Regions from separate parts of the Pseudomonas cavernae genome, predicted to be linked through region 2. Evidence: predicted binding sites of a transcription regulator. Region 2 holds the regulator's gene; each other region holds the start of a gene.
What was found. Region 2 encodes sigma-54, which starts transcription at its own class of promoters, with help from an activator protein. Its sites were predicted from a motif close to ANTGGCATNNANNTTGCTNT; they were not measured.
Positions count from the first base shown of each region.

Region 1: flhA (flagellar biosynthesis protein FlhA) is a predicted target of sigma-54. The motif match lies at 2,391-2,410, and genes of this name have one in related genera.
Region 3: D3880_RS08755 (CmpA/NrtA family ABC transporter substrate-binding protein) is a predicted target of sigma-54. The motif match lies at 3,936-3,955, and genes of this name have one in related genera.

Region 1 is NZ_CP032419.1:1,982,523-1,988,728, forward strand. Features, by position in the region: gene fliQ (flagellar biosynthesis protein FliQ) at 6-275, shown strand; gene fliR (flagellar biosynthetic protein FliR) at 276-1,049, shown strand; gene flhB (flagellar biosynthesis protein FlhB) at 1,066-2,202, shown strand; gene flhA (flagellar biosynthesis protein FlhA) at 2,499-4,595, shown strand; gene flhF (flagellar biosynthesis GTPase FlhF) at 4,608-5,927, shown strand; gene fleN (flagellar synthesis regulator FleN) at 5,987-6,206, shown strand, end outside.
Region 2 is NZ_CP032419.1:4,070,825-4,077,030, forward strand. Features, by position in the region: gene D3880_RS18520 (KpsF/GutQ family sugar-phosphate isomerase) at 1-521, shown strand, start outside; gene D3880_RS18525 (KdsC family phosphatase) at 521-1,045, shown strand; gene lptC (LPS export ABC transporter periplasmic protein LptC) at 1,054-1,617, shown strand; gene lptA (lipopolysaccharide transport periplasmic protein LptA) at 1,604-2,164, shown strand; gene lptB (LPS export ABC transporter ATP-binding protein) at 2,164-2,889, shown strand; gene D3880_RS18545 (RNA polymerase factor sigma-54) at 3,031-4,539, shown strand; gene hpf (ribosome hibernation-promoting factor, HPF/YfiA family) at 4,622-4,930, shown strand; gene ptsN (PTS IIA-like nitrogen regulatory protein PtsN) at 4,946-5,410, shown strand; gene rapZ (RNase adapter RapZ) at 5,423-6,206, shown strand, end outside.
Region 3 is NZ_CP032419.1:1,892,901-1,899,106, forward strand. Features, by position in the region: gene D3880_RS08745 (CmpA/NrtA family ABC transporter substrate-binding protein) at 1-1,037, opposite strand, end outside; gene D3880_RS08750 (DUF2971 domain-containing protein) at 1,595-2,263, shown strand; gene D3880_RS08755 (CmpA/NrtA family ABC transporter substrate-binding protein) at 2,598-3,812, opposite strand; gene mdaB (NADPH:quinone oxidoreductase MdaB) at 4,305-4,895, opposite strand; gene D3880_RS08765 (putative quinol monooxygenase) at 5,062-5,379, shown strand; gene merR (Hg(II)-responsive transcriptional regulator) at 5,464-5,862, opposite strand; gene D3880_RS08775 (mercuric transporter MerT family protein) at 5,938-6,206, shown strand, end outside.

The sequences.
Region 1 (6,206 bases), 2.1 Mb from region 2:
CTGCGATGACTCCCGAAGTAGCCGTAGACCTGTTCCGCGAAGCGCTCTGGCTGACCGCCATGATCGTCGCCATCCTAGTGGTGCCGAGCCTGCTGGTCGGCCTACTGGTGGCGATGTTCCAGGCCGCCACCCAGATCAACGAACAGACCCTGAGCTTCCTCCCGCGCCTGCTGGTGATCCTGCTCACCCTGATCGTCGGCGGGCCCTGGTTGATCCAGCAGCTGATGGAGTACACCCAGACGCTGATCCAGAACATTCCGCAGATGATCGGCTAGATGGAGCTGACCGACGCGCAGATCGGCGGTTGGGTCGGCAGTTTTTTGCTGCCACTGTTCCGCATCGCCGCGTTGCTGATGACCATGCCGATCATCGGCACGCAACTGGTGCCGGTGCGCGTGCGCCTGTACCTGGCGCTGGCGATCGGCGTGGTGATCATGCCGACCCTGCCACCGATGCCGAGCGTCGATGCGATCAGCCTGCAGGCGTTCCTGCTGATCGCCCAGGAGGTGCTGATCGGCGCCATGCTGGGTTTCGCCCTGCAGCTGTTCTTCCATGCGTTCGTGATCGCCGGGCAGATTGTCGCCACCCAGATGGGCCTCGGCTTCGCCTCCATGGTCGATCCCACCAACGGCGTGTCGGTGGCGGTGATCGGACAGTTCTTCACCATGCTGGTGACGCTGCTGTTCCTCGCCATGAACGGCCATCTGGTGGTGCTCGAGGTGCTCACCGAGAGCTTCGTCACCCTGCCGGTGGGCGGCGGTTTTCTGACCACGCATTACTGGGAGCTGGCCAACAAGCTCGGCTGGGTGCTCGGTGCCGGCCTGCTGCTGGTGTTGCCGGCGATCACCGCCTTGCTGGTGGTCAACCTCGCCTTCGGCGTGATGACCCGCGCGGCGCCGCAGCTGAACATCTTCTCCATCGGCTTCCCGCTGACCCTGGTGGTCGGCCTGGTGATCGTCTGGATCGGTCTCGCCGATATCCTCGCCCAGTACCAGTTGCTGGCCAGCGAGGCCCTGCAACTGCTGCGTGACATGGCCCAGTTGCGCTGATGAGGAGCCCGCGCTGATGGCCGAAAGCGAGAGCGGCGCCGACAAGAGCGAACAGCCCACAGAGAAACGCCTGCGCGAATCGCGGGAAAAGGGCCAGATCGCCCGTTCCCGCGAGCTCAACACCCTGGCCATCCTGCTCGCCGGCACCGGTGGGCTGCTGGCCACTGGCGGCAGCCTGGCCGATGTGCTGCTGCAGATCATGCGCGCCAACTTCAGCCTGCCGCGCGAGGTTCTGCTCAACGATCAGGCCATGATCCTGTGGCTGGCGGCGTCGGCGAAGATGGCCTTCGAGGCGCTGCTGCCGCTGTTCTTCACCCTGCTGATCGCCTCCATCGTCGGCCCGATCGCTCTGGGCGGCTGGCTGTTTTCCGTCGAGGCGCTGCAGCCCAAGTTCAGCCGGATGAACCCGCTGGCCGGGCTCAAACGCATGTTCTCGGCCAAGGCGCTGGCGGAGTTGCTCAAGGCCTTGGCCAAATTCTCGGTGGTGCTGTTGGTGGCGCTGCTGGTGCTCTCCAGCGACCGCGACGATTTGCTGGCGATGGCCCAGGAGCCGCTGGAAATGGCCATCCTGCACAGCGTCCAGGTGGTCGGCTGGAGCGCGCTGTGGATGTCCTGCGGGATCATCCTGATCGCCGCCGTGGATGTGCCGTTTCAGCTCTGGGACAACAAGCAGAAGCTGATGATGACCAAGCAGGAAGTGCGCGACGAATACAAGGACAGCGAGGGTAAACCCGAGGTCAAGCAGCGCGTGCGCCAGATGCAGCGGGAGATGGCCGAGCGACGGATGATGGCCGCCGTGCCGCAGGCCGACGTGGTGATCACCAACCCGACGCACTTCGCCGTGGCGCTCAAGTACGACCCCGCCAAGGGCAGCGCGCCGGTGCTGCTGGCCAAGGGCGGAGACTTCCTGGCGCTGAAGATCCGCGAGATCGCCCAGGAGCATCAGGTCATGCTGCTGGAGTCGCCGGCCCTGGCGCGCTCGGTGTATTACTCCACCGAACTGGATCAGGAAATCCCCGCCGGCCTGTACCTGGCGGTGGCCCAGGTGCTGGCCTATGTCTATCAGCTCAAGCAGTTCAAGACCGGCAAGGGCAAGCGCCCGGCGCCTTTGCCGGATCTGCCGATCCCGGCGGATTTGCGCCGCGACGAGTGATGCGTCAAACGGGGCCTAGGTGGGCGTTCGCTGCTCACGTCTCAATCGCCCCTCACCCTAATCCCGCCGGTATAGATCGGCGTCTCGGCCAGCGCCGTAGGATGGGTTGAGCCGTAGGCGATACCCATGCGGGTGGAGTTGATGGGTATCGCTGCGCTCAACCCATCCTACGGACTCCCCGGCGCAAAGTTGGAATGCTTCTTGCCCTAACCCCGGCATAAGGCGCTTTCGCGTCAAAAGATTGGATCAGTCGGGGTAGGGACGTGGCAGTAGATCGTTCGCAGGTGATCGGCAATATGCGCAGCAACCTCGCCGGGTTGCGCCATGGCAACCTCGGGGTGCCGCTGCTGCTGCTGGTGATGCTCGCCATGATGATGCTGCCGGTGCCGCCGTTCCTGCTCGACGTGCTGTTCACCTTCAACATCGCCCTGTCGATCGTGGTCCTGCTGGTCTGCGTGTATGCCTTGCGGCCGCTGGATTTCGCCGTGTTCCCGACCATCCTGCTGGTCGCCACTCTGTTGCGTCTGGCGCTCAACGTCGCCTCCACCCGCGTGGTGCTGCTGCATGGCCACAATGGCCACGAAGCGGCCGGTAAGGTGATTCAGGCCTTCGGTGAGGTGGTCATCGGCGGCAACTACGTGGTCGGTGTGGTGGTGTTCGCCATCCTCATGATCATCAACTTCGTGGTGGTCACCAAGGGCGCCGGGCGGATCTCCGAGGTCAGCGCGCGTTTCACCCTGGATGCCATGCCGGGCAAGCAGATGGCCATCGACGCCGACCTCAACGCCGGCCTGATCGATCAGGCGGAAGCCAAGAAGCGCCGCACCGAGGTGGCTCAGGAGGCCGACTTCTATGGCTCGATGGACGGTGCCAGCAAGTTCGTCCGCGGTGACGCGGTCGCCGGCCTGCTGATCCTGTTCATCAACCTGATCGGCGGCGTGGCCATCGGCGTGCTGCAGCACTCGATGAGCTTCGCCGATGCCGGCAAGGTTTACGCCCTGCTGACCATCGGCGACGGTCTGGTGGCGCAGATGCCGTCGCTGCTGCTGTCGACTGCGGCGGCGATCATGGTCACGCGGGTGTCCAGCTCCGAGGACATGGGCCAGCAGGTCAACCGGCAGATGTTCGCCTCGCCCAAGGCGCTCGCGGTGTCGGCGGCGATCCTGATCGCCATGGGCCTGGTGCCGGGAATGCCCCACGTGTCGTTCCTCGGCCTCGGCCTGATTGCCGCTGGCGGCGCTTACTGGATCGCCAACAAGCAGCGGCAGACCAAGGTCCAGGCCGAACAGGAAGTGCAGCGCCAGCAGGAGTTGCTGCCGGCGCAGAAGGCCCAGGAGATCAAGGAGCTGGGTTGGGACGACGTCACTCCGGTGGACATGGTCGGCCTGGAGGTCGGCTATCGGCTGATCCCGCTGGTCGACCGCAACCAGGGTGGGCAATTGCTGGCGCGGATCAAGGGCGTGCGTAAGAAGCTCTCGCAGGAGATGGGCTTTCTCATGCCCTCGGTGCATATCCGCGACAACCTCGATCTGCTGCCCAACGCCTATCGGTTGACGTTGATGGGCGTCAGCGTCGCCGAGGCCGAGGTCTATCCGGACCGCGAGCTGGCGATCAACCCGGGCCAGGTGTTCGGCAGCCTCAACGGCGTGGCCGCCAAAGATCCGGCGTTCGGTCTCGAGGCGGTGTGGATCGATGCCGCCCAGCGCGATCAGGCGCAGTCGCTCGGCTACACCGTGGTCGACGCCAGCACTGTGGTCGCCACCCACCTCAACCAGGTGCTGCACAAGCACGCCCATGAACTGCTCGGTCACGAGGAGGTCCAACAGCTGCTGCAGGTGCTGGCGAAGAACTCACCGAAGCTGGCGGAAGAGCTGGTGCCGGGCATGGTCTCGCTGTCGACCCTGCTGAAGGTGCTGCAGGCGCTGCTGCAGGAGCAGGTGCCGGTGCGCGACATCCGTTCGATCGCCGAGGCCATCTCCAACGTCGCCTCGAAGAGTCAAGATCCCGCCGCGATGATCGCCGCGGTTCGCGTCGCACTATCCCGGGCAATCGTGCAAAGCCTTGTGGGACTAGAGCCGGAGCTGCCTGTGATCACCCTCGAACCAAGGTTGGAACAGATATTGCTCAATAGCTTGCAGAAGGCCGGTCAAGGCGCCGAGGACGGCATCCTCCTCGAGCCTGGCATGGCCGAGAAGCTGCAACGTTCGCTGGTGGACGCCGCGCAGCGCCAGGAAATGCTCGGCAAGCCGGCGATTCTGCTGGTAGCCGGTCCGGTTCGGGCGATGCTCTCGCGTTTTGCTCGCCTGGCAGTGCCGAACATGCACGTGCTGGCGTACCAGGAAATACCGGACAACAAGCAGGTCACCATCGTCGCCACCGTGGGACAGAACTGAGGTTTATAGGCCATGCAAGTCAAACGCTTCTTCGCCGCCGATATGCGTCAAGCCATGAAGCTGGTTCGCGATGAGCTGGGCGCCGACGCCTCGATCATCGGCACCCGCCGGGTCGCCGGTGGTGTCGAGCTGACCGCCGCGCTGGACTACCAGGTGCCCGCCGCGCCGCTGCAGCCGAACCCGGCGCTGGAGGCCGAGCTGCGCAAGACCCAGGCGAAGATCGCCTCGGCGCAAGCGGAACTGGCCTACCGTGAGCAGGGTGAGGCGCTCAAGGATGGCCAGCTGTTCGCCAACGAATCCATTGTCGCCCCCGAACTGCTGGCTTCGCCGCTGCGCCCCGAGCGTCCGGCGCCGGCCGCCGCCGCCCCGGTGCTGGCTGCCGCCACCGACCAGCATGCCCTCGAGGCCATGCGTTCCGAACTGCATGGCCTGCGCGAGCTGATCGAAGTGCAGCTCGGCTCCATGGCCTGGGGGCAGATGCAGAATCGCCGTCCGCAGCAGGCCAGCCTATGGCGCCGCCTGCAGCGCATGGGCCTGCCCGCCGAGCTGTCGCGCAGCCTGCTGGAGCGCGTGGCCGGCATTGCCGAGCCGCGTCAGGCCTGGCGCATGCTGCTCGCGCATCTGGCCCAGGCCATCCGCACGCCGAAGGAAGAGCCGCTGGAAGAGGGCGGGGTGATAGCCCTGGTCGGCCCCGCCGGCATGGGCAAGACCACCACCTTGGCCAAGCTGGCGGCGCGTTATGTGCTTAAGTACGGCGCGCAGAATGTCGCCCTGGTCAGCATGGACAGCTTCCGTATTGGCGCCCAGGAGCAACTGAAGACGCTCGGGCGCATCCTCAATGTCTCGGTGACCCAGGTCGACCCCGGCCAGTCGCTGCTCCAGGCCCTGGCGCCGCTGGCGCGCAAGCGCCTGGTGCTGATCGATACCGCCGGTCTGCCGGCCAACGATCCGGCCCTGTGCCTGCAGCTGGAAGCCCTGGCGGGACGTGGCATCAAGGCCAGGAATTACCTGGTCATGGCTGCCACCAGCCAGAGCCAGGTGCTCAAGGCGGCGTACCATAGCTACAAACGTTGCGGACTGTCCGGCTGCATCATCACCAAGGCGGATGAGGCCGCGAGCCTCGGCGAGGTGCTAGGGCTGGCTATCGGTCAGCATCTGCCGGTAGCCTATCTCGCCGATGGGCCGCGGATTCCGGACGATCTGCAGGTCCCCCGCAGCCATCAACTGGTCAGTCGCGCCGTCAGCCTGCAGACCGCGGAAGAGCCGAGCGAAGATGTCATGGCGGAAATGTTCGCCGGTCTCTATCAAAGCTCGCAGCGCCGGGTCGGCTAGATCTCGCGACGGACAGAACGGAAGCAGCCAAATGAAGCATGACAAGGTGTGGAACTAACATGGGAATGCACCCCGTACAGGTGATCGCCGTGACCGGCGGCAAAGGTGGCGTGGGCAAGACCAACGTCTCGGTGAATCTGTCCCTGGCCCTGGCCGACCTCGGTCGCCGGGTGATGCTGATGGACGCCGACCTCGGCCTGGCCAACGTCGATGTGCTGCTGGGCTTGACGCCCAAGCGCACGCTGGCCGATGTGGTCAGCGGTGAATGCGATCTGCGTG
Region 2 (6,206 bases):
ACCTAGCGCCGACGTCGTCGACCACCGCCGCCCTGGTGCTCGGCGACGCTCTGGCCATCGCCCTGCTGGAGGCGCGCGGCTTTACCGCCGAGGACTTCGCCTTCTCGCACCCGGGCGGCGCGCTGGGCCGACGCCTGCTGCTGAAGGTGGAAAACGTCATGCATGCCGGCAGCGACTTGCCGCAGGTGCAACGCGGCACGGCACTGAAGGTCGCCCTCCTGGAGATGACCGAGAAAGGCCTGGGCATGACCGCCATAGTCGAGAGCGACGGTCATCTCGCTGGAATCTTCACCGATGGCGACCTGCGCCGCGCCCTCGACCGCGGCATCGACATCCGCCAGGCAACCATCGACAGTGTCATGACCCCGCACGGCAAGACCGCACGCGCGGAAATGCTCGCCGCCGAGGCGCTGAAAATCATGGAAGACCACAAGATCAGTGCACTGGTGGTGGTCGACGCGCAGGATCGACCGATTGGCGCCCTGAATATGCATGACCTGCTGCGCGCCGGAGTGATGTGATGAGCGACGAACTGCTGCAACGCGCCCGCGCGATCAAGTTGGCGATCTTCGATGTCGACGGCGTACTGACCGACGGCCGTCTGTACTTCCTCACCGACGGCAGCGAATTCAAGACCTTCAACACCCTCGACGGCCATGGCATCAAGATGCTGATCAACTCCGGGGTGCGCACCGCCATCATCAGCGGACGCAAAACCCCGGTGGTCGAACGCCGCGCACAGAACCTGGGGATTCAACACCTCTACCAAGGCCGCGAAGACAAACTGGTGGTACTCGACGAACTGCTCGGTGAACTCGGCCTAAAGTATGAGCAAGTGGCCTACCTGGGCGACGACTTGCCGGACCTGCCGGTGATTCGCCGCGTCGGCCTAGGTATGGCGGTAGCCAGCGCCGACCGCTTCGTCCGCGAACACGCCCACGGCGTCACCCAGGCACGCGGCGGCGAAGGCGCGGCCCGTGAGTTTTGCGAACTGATCATGTGCGCCCAAGGCAGCCTGGATGCTGCCCAAGCCGCCTACCTGTAGAGCCGAGCATGCTGCGCAAACTGCTTCTCACCCTGTTCTTTGGCCTCGCCGCCGCACTGCTGGTGGCGCTTGGCTACTGGAACATCGCCCCGGAAAACGACAAGGTGGCCAACACCGGCGCCGACACCGCCATCGACTTCTATGCGGTCAACGCCCGCACCGTGCAGTATCAGGCCGACGGCAAACTGCATTACGAGATGACCGGGACCAAGATCGAGCACCTCAAGGCTAGCGATGTCAGCCTAGTGTCCCAGCCGGACCTGCAACTCTACCGTGGCACGCCATTGCCCTGGCACGTGCGCAGCGAGCGCGCCGAAGTGTCACCCAACGGTCAGGAGGTCGAACTGATCGATGCCGTACGCGTCGAACGCACCGACGCTAAGGGTCGCCCGACCATCATTACCACCAGCCGCATGACCGTGTTCCCCGACAAGGAATATGCGCAGACCCAGCAAGCCGTTAGAATCGAGGCCGCCAACGGGGTGACCACGGCTAATGGAATGAAAGCGTATTTGAAAGACAGCCGGGTGCTCCTGCTGTCCAACGTAAGAGGCCAGCATGAGGTTCGTTAACCAGTTCTCCCTCCGCACCCTGCCCCTGCTCTTCAGCCTGGGTGCCACCATTGCGAGCACCAGCGCCTGGGCACTACCGACCGACCGCGAACAGCCGATCCGCGTGCAGGCCGACAGCGCCGAGTTGGACGACAAGCAAGGCGTCGCGGTGTACCGTGGCGGCGTGATCATCACTCAGGGCAGCATGAAGATCACCGGCGACACGGTGACCATCACCCAGACCGCCGAAGGCGACATCGACGTGTTCACCTCGGTGGGCAAACCGGCCTACTACGAGCAGAAACCGGAGGTCGACAAGGAAATCGTCAAGGCCTATGGCCTGACCATCCAGTACTTCGCCAGCAAGGACCGCATCGTCCTGATCGACCAGGCCAAGGTGATTCAGGAAGGCAACACCTTCGAGGGCGAGAAGATCGTCTATGACACCCAGCGCCAGATCGTCAACGCCGGCCGCGCCACGGGCACCAACGTGACCACCCCGCGCCCGCGCATCGACATGGTCATCCAACCGAAGAAAAAACCCGCCGACCAGCAGGCGCCGCAGTAATGGCCACCCTGAAAGCCCAGCACCTGGCAAAAAGCTACAAAGGCCGCCAGGTTGTCCGCGACGTCAGCCTGTCGATCGAAAGTGGGCAGATCGTCGGCCTGCTCGGCCCCAACGGCGCCGGCAAGACCACCTGCTTCTACATGATCGTCGGCCTGGTCGGCGCCGATCAGGGCCGTGTGCGCATCGATCAACAGGACGTCACCCACCTGCCCATGCATGGCCGCGCACGCGCCGGGATTGGCTACCTGCCGCAGGAAGCCTCGATTTTTCGCAAGCTGTCAGTCGCCGACAACATCATGGCGATCCTAGAAACCCGCCAGGACCTCGACCGCGCCGGACGACGCAAGGAGTTGGAAAACCTGCTGCAGGAATTCCACATCAGCCATATCCGCGACAACCTCGGCATGAGCCTGTCTGGCGGCGAGCGCCGGCGCGTAGAAATTGCCCGCGCCCTGGCCACCGCCCCGAAGTTCATCCTCCTCGACGAACCCTTTGCCGGCGTCGACCCCATTTCGGTTGGCGACATCAAGCAGATCATCCACCACCTCAAGGCCAAAGGCATTGGCGTCCTGATCACCGATCACAACGTACGGGAAACCCTGGATATCTGTGAGACGGCCTACATCGTCAACGATGGCCAATTGATCGCCGAGGGCGATGCCGAGACGATCCTGGCCAACCAATTGGTGAAAGAAGTCTACCTGGGTCACGAATTCCGCCTGTAGTACGGCCGGTGCGCGACAAGGCGGCAGTAGACTAGGAAAACGCCTAAGGATCAGGCATATAATTTGCTTCCTGACGGCACCCCGGCGCCCCGTAGTGGATGGCGCCTCGGCGCCGGCGAATAAGGTACTAAGCCCTCTGCCATGAAACCATCGCTAGTCCTTAAGATGGGCCAGCAGCTGACGATGACACCGCAGCTGCAACAAGCCATCCGCCTCCTCCAGCTGTCGACCCTGGATCTGCAACAAGAGATTCAGGAAGCCCTGGAATCGAACCCGATGCTCGAACGCCAGGAAGATGGCGACGACTTCGACAATGCCGATCCACTGGCCGATGGCGCCGACACTCCGAGTGCTCCCGCCGAGCAGAGCGAGTCCTTCGCGGAAAGCAGCTACCAGGAAGTCAACTCATCGGTCGACAACTTGGAGGAAGGCGAATGGAACGAACGCATCCCCAGCGAACTGCCCGTCGACACCGCCTGGGAAGACATCTACCAGACCAGCGCCAGCAGCCTGCCCAGCAACGATGATGACGAGTGGGACTTCACCACCCGCACCTCGTCCGGCGAAAGCCTGCAAACCCACTTATTGTGGCAGCTCAACCTGGCGCCGATGTCCGACAAGGACCGCCTGATCGCCGTCACCCTGATCGACTGCATCAACGACCAGGGCTATCTGGAGGAAAGCCTGCAGGAAGTGCTCGAAGCCTTCGACCCGGAGCTGGACATCGAACTGGACGAAGTGGAAGCGGTGCTGCATCGCATCCAGCAATTCGAGCCGGCCGGCATCGGCGCGCGCGACCTGCGCGAATGCCTGCTCCTGCAACTACGCCAGCTGTCGGCCAAGACCCCCTGGCTGAGCGAGGCCCAGCGCCTGGCCGGCGACTACCTCGACCTGCTCGGCGGCCGCGACTACAGCCAGTTGATGCGCCGCATGCGCCTCAAGGAAGACGAGCTGCGTCAGGTCATCGAGCTGATCCAGAGCCTCAACCCGCGCCCCGGCTCGCAGATCGAGTCGAGCGAGGCGGAATACGTGGTGCCCGACGTCATTGTGCGCAAACATAACGACCGCTGGCTGGTGGAGCTGAACCAGGAAGCCATGCCGCGCCTGCGGGTCAACCCGCAATACGCCAGTTTCGTGCGCCGCGCCGATGCCAGCGCCGACAACACCTTCATGCGCAATCAGCTGCAGGAAGCACGCTGGTTCATCAAGAGCCTGCAAAGTCGCAACGAGACGCTGATGAAGGTCGCCACCCAGATCGTCGAACATCAGCGTGGCTTCCTCGACTATGGCGACGAGGCGATGAAGCCGCTGGTGCTGCACGACATCGCCGAAGCCGTGGGCATGCACGAATCGACCATTTCCCGGGTCACCACGCAGAAATTCATGCACACGCCGCGTGGCATTTACGAGTTGAAATACTTCTTCTCCAGCCACGTCAGCACCGCCGAAGGCGGCGAATGCTCCTCCACCGCAATCCGCGCGATCATCAAAAAACTGGTCGCTGCGGAAAATGCGAAAAAGCCGTTGAGCGACAGCAAGATCGCTGGTTTACTGGAAGCACAGGGCATTCAAGTAGCCCGTCGCACCGTCGCCAAATACCGTGAATCCCTCGGAATAGCGCCTTCCAGCGAACGCAAGCGACTGATGTGACGGCAACATTGATCCAGGCCAAAGTGTTCCGGTGACAGGCCCGTTAGCCTGTTTTTACACACGGCAATAAGGAGAACGCGGTATGCAAGTCAACATCAGTGGACATCAACTGGATGTGACCGACACCCTACGCGACTATGTCGGCGAAAAACTCGGACGACTGGAGCGCCACTTCGACAAAATCACCAACGTGCAGGTCACCATGACGGTCGAGAAGCTCAGACAGAAAATCGAAGCGACCCTGCACATCGCCGGCGGCGAAGTCGTCGCCAATGCCGAACACGAAGACATGTACGCAGCAATCGATCTACTCACCGACAAGCTCGACCGCCAACTCATCAAGCACAAGGAAAAGCAGCAGGGTCGCCTGCAAGGCGCCCCGGCGCGCTGACACCATTCCCTACCCATGATTCGACTCGAGCACATCCTGACCCCCGGCCGTTCCCTGGTGAACGTGCCGGGCGGCAGTAAAAAACGTGTACTGGAACAAATCGCCAACTTGGTCGCCCGCGAATTGCCCGACCTCGATGGCCAAGATATTTTCGAAAGCCTGGTGGCCCGCGAAAAACTCGGCTCGACCGGTTTCGGCAACGGCATCGCCATCCCCCACTGCCGCCTGCCGGGCTGTGCCGCGCCAATCAGCGCGCTGCTGCGCCTGGAAGCCCCGGTCGACTTCGATGCCATCGACGGCGCACCGGTGGACCTGCTGTTCGTCCTGCTGGTACCGGAAGCGGCCACCGACGAACACCTGGAATTGCTGCGGCAGATCGCCAGCATGCTGGACCGCAGCGACGTACGTGAGCGCCTGCGCCATGCCCAGAGCAGCGACAGCCTGTATCAGGTCGTTGTGGACGTTCAGAACGGTTCCTAAGGAAGTCTCCTCATGCGCTTGATCATCGTCAGCGGCCGCTCCGGCTCAGGCAAGAGCACCGCCCTCGATGTCCTTGAGGACAACGGCTTCTACTGCATCGACAACCTGCCGGCCACCTTGCTGCCGGAACTCGCCGAACGCGCCCTGCTGCACACCGAGCTGCTCGAACCGCTGGTGGCCGTGTCGATCGATGCGCGCAACCTGCCCAGCCAGCTCAAGCGCTTCCCCGAACTGCTCGCCGAGGTGCGCGCCCGCCATATCAACTGCGACGTGTTGTACCTCGACGCCGACGACGCCACCCTGCTCAAGCGCTTCTCCGAGACCCGCCGGCGCCACCCGCTGACCAACGAGAATCGGCCGCTGGCCGAGGCGATCGCGGATGAGGCCAACCTGCTGGGGCCGATCGCCGACCTCGCCGATCTGAAGATCGACACCACCCATCTCAACCTCTATCAGCTACGCGACACCCTCAAGCTGCGCCTGCTGAACAAACCCGAACCGGGTACGGCCTTCCTGGTCGAATCCTTCGGTTTCAAGCGCGGCATGCCGGTGGACGCCGACCTGGTGTTCGACGTGCGCTGCCTGCCCAATCCCTACTGGAAGCCCGAACTGCGCGACCATTCAGGATTGGAGCAACCGGTGGTCGACTACCTGACGGCGCAGCCGGACGTCGAAGAGATGTACCAAGACATCCTCGCCTACCTGAACAAATGGTTGCCGCGCTTCGCCGCCAGCAATCGTGCCTATGTGACGATCGCCATTGGTTGCACCGGCGGCCATCATCGCTCGGTGTACC
Region 3 (6,206 bases), 2.2 Mb from region 2:
AAGTTCACGTTGCAGCCCTTGCAGAAGGCCATGGCATGCGGGTCCTGCCAGCTGTTGCCGAGGCCGTCCTCGTAGTGGCCGAGGAAGCGCTGCTCGATGACTTCGGTGGGGGCGTTGACGTAGGCCTTGCCGGAGATGAGCTTGGCGGTGGCCTTCTTGTTTTCCTCACTGGCTTCGATGAAGCGGCTGGCATCGAGGATGGCCATGACCAGGGCGCGCGCGGTGTTGGGGTTCTGCTCGACGAATTTGCGCGAGCAGCCGAGCACTTTCTCCGGGTGGTCGGCCCAGATCTGCTGGGTGGTGACGGCGGTGAAGCCGATCTTGTCGAGAATCGCCCGTGCGCCCCAGGGCTCGCCGACACAGAAGCCATCCATGTTGCCGACGCGCATGTTGGCGACCATCTGCGGTGGCGGCACGGTGATGGTCTTGACGTCGCTCATGGGGTTGATGCCTAGGCTGGCCAGCCAGTAATACAACCACATGGCATGGGTGCCGGTGGGGAAGGTCTGGGCGAAGGTCAGCGGGGTGCCACCCTTCTTGATGTGCGCGGCGAGCTGCTCACCGGTGGTCACGCCGGCTTCCCTGAGCTGCTTGGAGAGGGTGATGGCCTGGCCGTTCTGGTTCAGGCCCATGAGCACGGCCATGTCCTTCTGCGGGCCGGCGACGCCGAGCTGGGAGCCGTACATCATGCCGTAGAGCACATGCGAGGCATCCAGCTCGCCGGTGTTCAGCTTGTCGCGCACGCCGGCCCAGGAGGCCTCCTTGCTCGGGGTGATGGTCAGCCCGTACTTGCTGGCAAAGCCCTGGGTGGCGGCGACCACCACCGGGGCGCAGTCGGTCAACGGAATGAAGCCAATCTTCAACGCCGCCTTTTCCGGCGCATCCGAGCCCGCGGCCCAGGCTGCGCTGCGCAGGAAGCCGGGGGCGGAGAGCCCCAGGGCGGCCACACCACCGACAGTGCCGGCGATGGCGATGGATTGCTTGAGGAAGTTGCGACGGCTGTTGTTCAGCGGGTCTTTGGAATCACGCTCACTCATGGAGTTGTCCTTTTTTCAGGGGCAAAACAAAAACGGCGTGCGCCAGGGTTCCCCTAAGGAAAGGGAACACTGACGGACGCCGTTGTCCGTGATCCGCGGCCCGCCGCCGTTGGCGTGCTACGCAGGAGTCTGAGCGAGTATCTGCAAAGGCCTTGCCAGCTTGCTCGGCAGGCCGCGGCCGGTAGTGCGTGCATGCTTCGGCAGGTTGGGAATGCCTTGGAAATCAGCAGCTTGCTTGTTAGATTCAGAAGAATGGCCGGCCGGCGGGGATTGGCCATATGCGTGCGAAGGGGAGCCGCTTGAACGGTTTTGGTTCGCGCGCCCCCCGGAGTGCCGTAGGGTGGATCGCGCTTTATCGATCCACCCTCGGAGGTGGGATTACCGCTTTCCGGCCTTCCAGGATGGCGCGGACCATGGGGCCGCTGAACAGGATGGGGCGCTCGCGGGGAGCGGTGCGATTTTCAGGCATGGCTAATCCTTCGCCGTAGTGGCGCTATGGCATGGAGTGGGGTAGGTTTTGGAGCCCGGCATGGGCCGGAAACTAGGAAATGGGAAGGATGAGTACGCGGCGTGTTTATCACTTCTGCAATGAAGAATTTGGGCTTCAGAATATTGAGAAGTCGAGGCTAAAAGTTGCGACGATATTGGACTTGAATGATCCATTTGAACTTTTAGCGTACTCATCGCCTGATCGTGATATCAGGGGGCATATCAAGAAATTCAAAGAGAGTGCCGCCAAACAGTTCGGTTTCATTTGCTTCAGCAAGTCCTTCCGCAGCCCTGTGCAGTGGGGGCACTATGCTAACAAGCACAGAGGAGTGTGTCTGGGATTTGATGTTCCAGCTAGCAAAGTCACGGATGTCGAATATAGATTCGGTAGAATAGATTTTGACATTCCTCGATACATCGATATGGCCAAGCAGCAACGCTTTGACACTATGCATAAACTGCTTCTTATCAAGCACTCCCAGTGGCGATACGAGAAAGAGGTTCGTCGAATATTGCTACTGAGCGAATCTGAGAAAGAAGGTGATCTGTATTTTAGGGATTTCTCAGATATAGGTGAGTTGAAGCAGGTTATTGTTGGGTGCAACTCAAAGATCACTCAACCCCAACTTTCCGAAAAACTAGGCCCTCGATCCAGCGGTGTTGAGTGTTTTAAAGTTAGGACTGCATTCAAGTCCTTTCAGATAGTCAGAAACAAGGACAAGAGTCTTTGGCCATAGCTGCTGACTACACCACCCTGCAATGCCACGACTGCGCATAGGCCACCCCGTCGATGATCTCCGTTCCGGACATCGTGCAAGGATGCTGGCCGGGTTTATGAAGTCTTTACGTGGTGCCTGATGCCAGCTTGTTACTCTTCGCCTAACACCCGCCGGCCGTGCATCGGGCAAGGATGGGGGTCGGGCAGGGTGGGTTAGGCTGCTGATTCCTTGGAGTCGTTGAAGATGTCGAGCTGGGCGGCGCTGTCGGCCCACGCGGATTCCAGGCGCACAACCTTCTTCGGGGTGTCGTTGATCAGGAGAATGCGGAGCATCTGGCGTTCTTCTCCAACCGTTACAGGGCGAAGGAGGCGGCGCTGCGGCTGCGCGCGTGAATGGCGAAGCTGCGGGCATAGGCGGCCGGATCGCTGCCGTCCCAGGTGCTGCCATCGTGCAGGGTGGAACTGCGCATGGGCTGTTCCGGCACGGCGATGCCCAGCGCTTCGGCCGCTTGCCGATAGAGGTCCAGCTGGTGAACCTGGCGGGCGATGCCGAGGAAGTCCGGGTCATCCTTGAGCAGGCCCCAGCGCCGGAACTGGGTCATGAACCAGATGCCGTCGGACAGCCAGGGCATGGTCACTTCGCCGCCGGCGAAGAAGCGCAGCGGATGGGCGTCCCGCCAGGCGTAGCCGAGGCCATCTTCGTAGTGACCGAGAAAGCGCGGCTGGATGGCCGAGAGCGGTGCGTCGACGTACTCGCTCGCGCAGATCAGCTGCGCGGTACTGCGTTTGTTCTCCTCGTTGGCATCGATGAAGCGGCTGGCTTCCAGTACGGCCATGGTCAGGGCGCGTGCGGTGTTGGGGTACTGCAGGGCGAACGCCCGGGTACAGCCCAGCACCTTTTCCGGGTGGTCGGCCCAGATTATCTGGCTGGTGGCCAGGGTGAAACCCTGCTGTTCTTCCACCGCCAGCGCACCCCAGGGGCCGCCGGCGCAGAAACCGTCGATACGCGCAGCCTGGAGGTGGGCGACCATCTGCGCGGGTGGCACGACCACGGTGTGCACATCTTCCAGCGGGTGGATGCCCTGACTCGCCAGCCAGTAATACAGCCACATGGCGTGGGTGCCAGTGGGGAAGGTCTGGGCGAAGGTGAGTTTTGCACCGGCCTGGCGTACGCGCGCGGCCAGCGCTTCGGCTGTGGTCACCCCGGCCTGCTTGAGCGGCTCGGACAGGTTGATCGCCTGGCCGTTCTGGCACAGCCCCATGAGGATGGCCATGTCGGCGGCCGTGCCGCCGAGACCCAGGTGGATACCGTAGACCTGGCCGTAGAGCGCCTGGGCGGCGTCCAGCTCGCCGGATAACAGCTTGTCGCGCAGGGTGGCCCAGGAGGCCTGGCGCCTCAGGTTGAGCGTCAGCCCGTAGGGCTGGGCGAAACCCTGGGTGGCCGCGACTATCAACGAGGCCGAGTCGCTGAGGGCCATGAAGCCCAGCTCCAGGGTGCTCTTTTCCGGGGCGTCGCTGCCTGCGACCCAGGCCAAGTTGTCGCTACGGATGCTGCTGTTTTCGCTCATGTGGTGTTGTTCCGCCGGTGAACAAAAAAGGCGCCGCCCCAGCCACCACGGGTTGGGTAGCCGGAAACGACGCCTTCGTCTATGAACTGCCTCCGCCGTTGGAGAGCGCTCTGCTGCGAATGCTCAGCAAGCCATATGCCAGAATCTCAACCGAGTGAAGCAAGCCCCCCACGGACGCGAAACTAGATCAGCCGTAACGAGCATCACGGAAGACGGAACGGACTACCTGTATGGGGGCGTTTTGAGCCGGTCGGGCGGCCTGCGGAAGTGCTCATCCACTTCGCCAATGCGTGGTTGCATCGAATGCAAATGCCTGTTCAGTGGCAATGCAAGCGGCGGTCAGGTGAGGCGCAATTGCGCAAGCGGACCCTATGCTCTGGCGCAAGCCGGTCATGTGCATGAGTCCTCTTCGAGCCGGCACAGGTGCTGTTCCGCGATGAAGCTGCGTGCGGAAGCTCGGCCCGGCCGCTTCTACCCAGGCTGAGGTGATCATCAGGCCGCGACGTTGAACACCCGCGCCAGATGCTGCTCATAACGGGCGATGTCCGCCTCGATGGCCGGCACCTTCATCACATCGACACAGAGGAAGGTCGGCAAGCCGCGCATGCCGAGGAACTCGTTGGCCTTGTGGAACGGCAAGTAGACGGCGTCCACGCCCTGGCCGGCAAAGAAATCCGCCGGGTCGTCGAAGGCTTGCTGCGGGGCATTCCAGGTCGCGGAAAGCATGTACTGCTTGCCCTGCAGCAGGCCGCCGCTGCCATATTTCTGCGAGGCATCCGCGCGGGTGCGGCCGTCATTGGCGTAGAGGCTGCCGTGGCCGGCGGTGAAGACTTCGTCCATGTACTTCTTGACGATCCAGGGCGCGCCCATCCACCAGCCCGGCATCTGGTAGATGATCACGTCGGCCCATCGGTACTTGGCGACCTCTGCGGCGATGTCGTAACCCTCGTCGATATGCGTGACTTGCAGGTCGAAGCCCGCACGATCGAAGAAACTTGCCGCGGCGTCATGCAGCGTCGCGTTGTAGCGGCCATCGGAGTGGGCGAATTTTTTACCGCCGTTGAGCAGCAGGACTTTTTTCATGGCGAGTGCCTCAGCAAGGTTCGGATGGCCGGCAGACTAGCGAGCCTGACTGCGCCTAAACACCCAGTCCGGGGCAAATGATATTTGCTGAAAAGGCATGAATGAGCGCTCAAGCCTTGCTGTAAGGTGATGAAACTTTCCAGCAACCCCCTGTGGAGCAAGAGCGATGAGCGACTTGTACGGATTCATCTTGCATGCCCATACCCAGCCGGAAAAAGCCGAGGAGTTCGCGGCGCTGTTCAGTGCCTATGTGGCGCCGAGCCGGGCCGAGGCCGGCTGCATCGAGTACCACATGCTGCGCGACCAGCAGGACCCGACGCTGTTCATCTTCTACGAGGTCTGGCAGTCCAGGGCGCATCTGGATGTCCATTCCGCGCTGCCGCACATGCGGGATTTCCACGAGCGGCGCATGGACTATCTGACACGCGACTTCGAGATCCGCTTGATCGAGATGCTCAGCCCGTCTGCCGCGCGGCAAGCCTGAACGGCAAAATGTCGGGCTGTTGCAGCAAGCGGACGCCGGTTGGCGGCTCTGGTCTGACACCCGCTGATGTAGCTCAAGCTGACATCAATCCCGAGCCAGCACGTCGATGATCGGGCAGTCAGCTCCGCCATCACCCGCATCGCACTGCTGCACCAGTCCGCTCAACACCTGACGCATGGCGGCAAGGTCGGCCATCTTCTGTTCGATCAGTGCCAGCTTGCGGGCCGCCAGCGCCCGCGTTTCCGTGCAGGCGCACGCCGCATCCAGCGTCAACAGCGCCCCCACTTCGTCCAGCGTGAAGCCCAGCGCCTGCGCTCGTCTGATAAAGCGCACGCGCTTGGCCTCATCCGCTGAATAGCGCCGATGGCCGCCCAGCGGCTTGACTGGCTCATCCAGCAGACCACGCCGCTGGTAGTAGCGGATCGTCTCGATGTTCACCCCGGCCGCTTTCGCCAGCTTGCCGATGCTCAGATCTGCCGCCATGAAACTCTCCTTGATTCCGTATCTAGGTACGGGAATTAGAGTAACACTAGGGCAAACAGGTTCAAGGAGACAGGCATGGCACAACTCACCGGAAAAGGCTCGCTGATCGCGGGCGCACTGGCGGCCATCGGCGCGTCGGTGTGCTGTGTCGGGCCGCTCGTTCTGCTGGCCATCGGCATCGGCGGTACGTGGGTCGGCAGTCTGGCAGCGATGGCGCCATACCGGCCCTTCTTCATCGGCCTGACGTGGCTGTTTCTCGGGCTGGCCTTCCGCAAGCTGTATCTGGTGCCGCAAGTCTGCGTGTCGGGCACGCCGTGCGCCGATCCACGCACGATCCGGCGGCA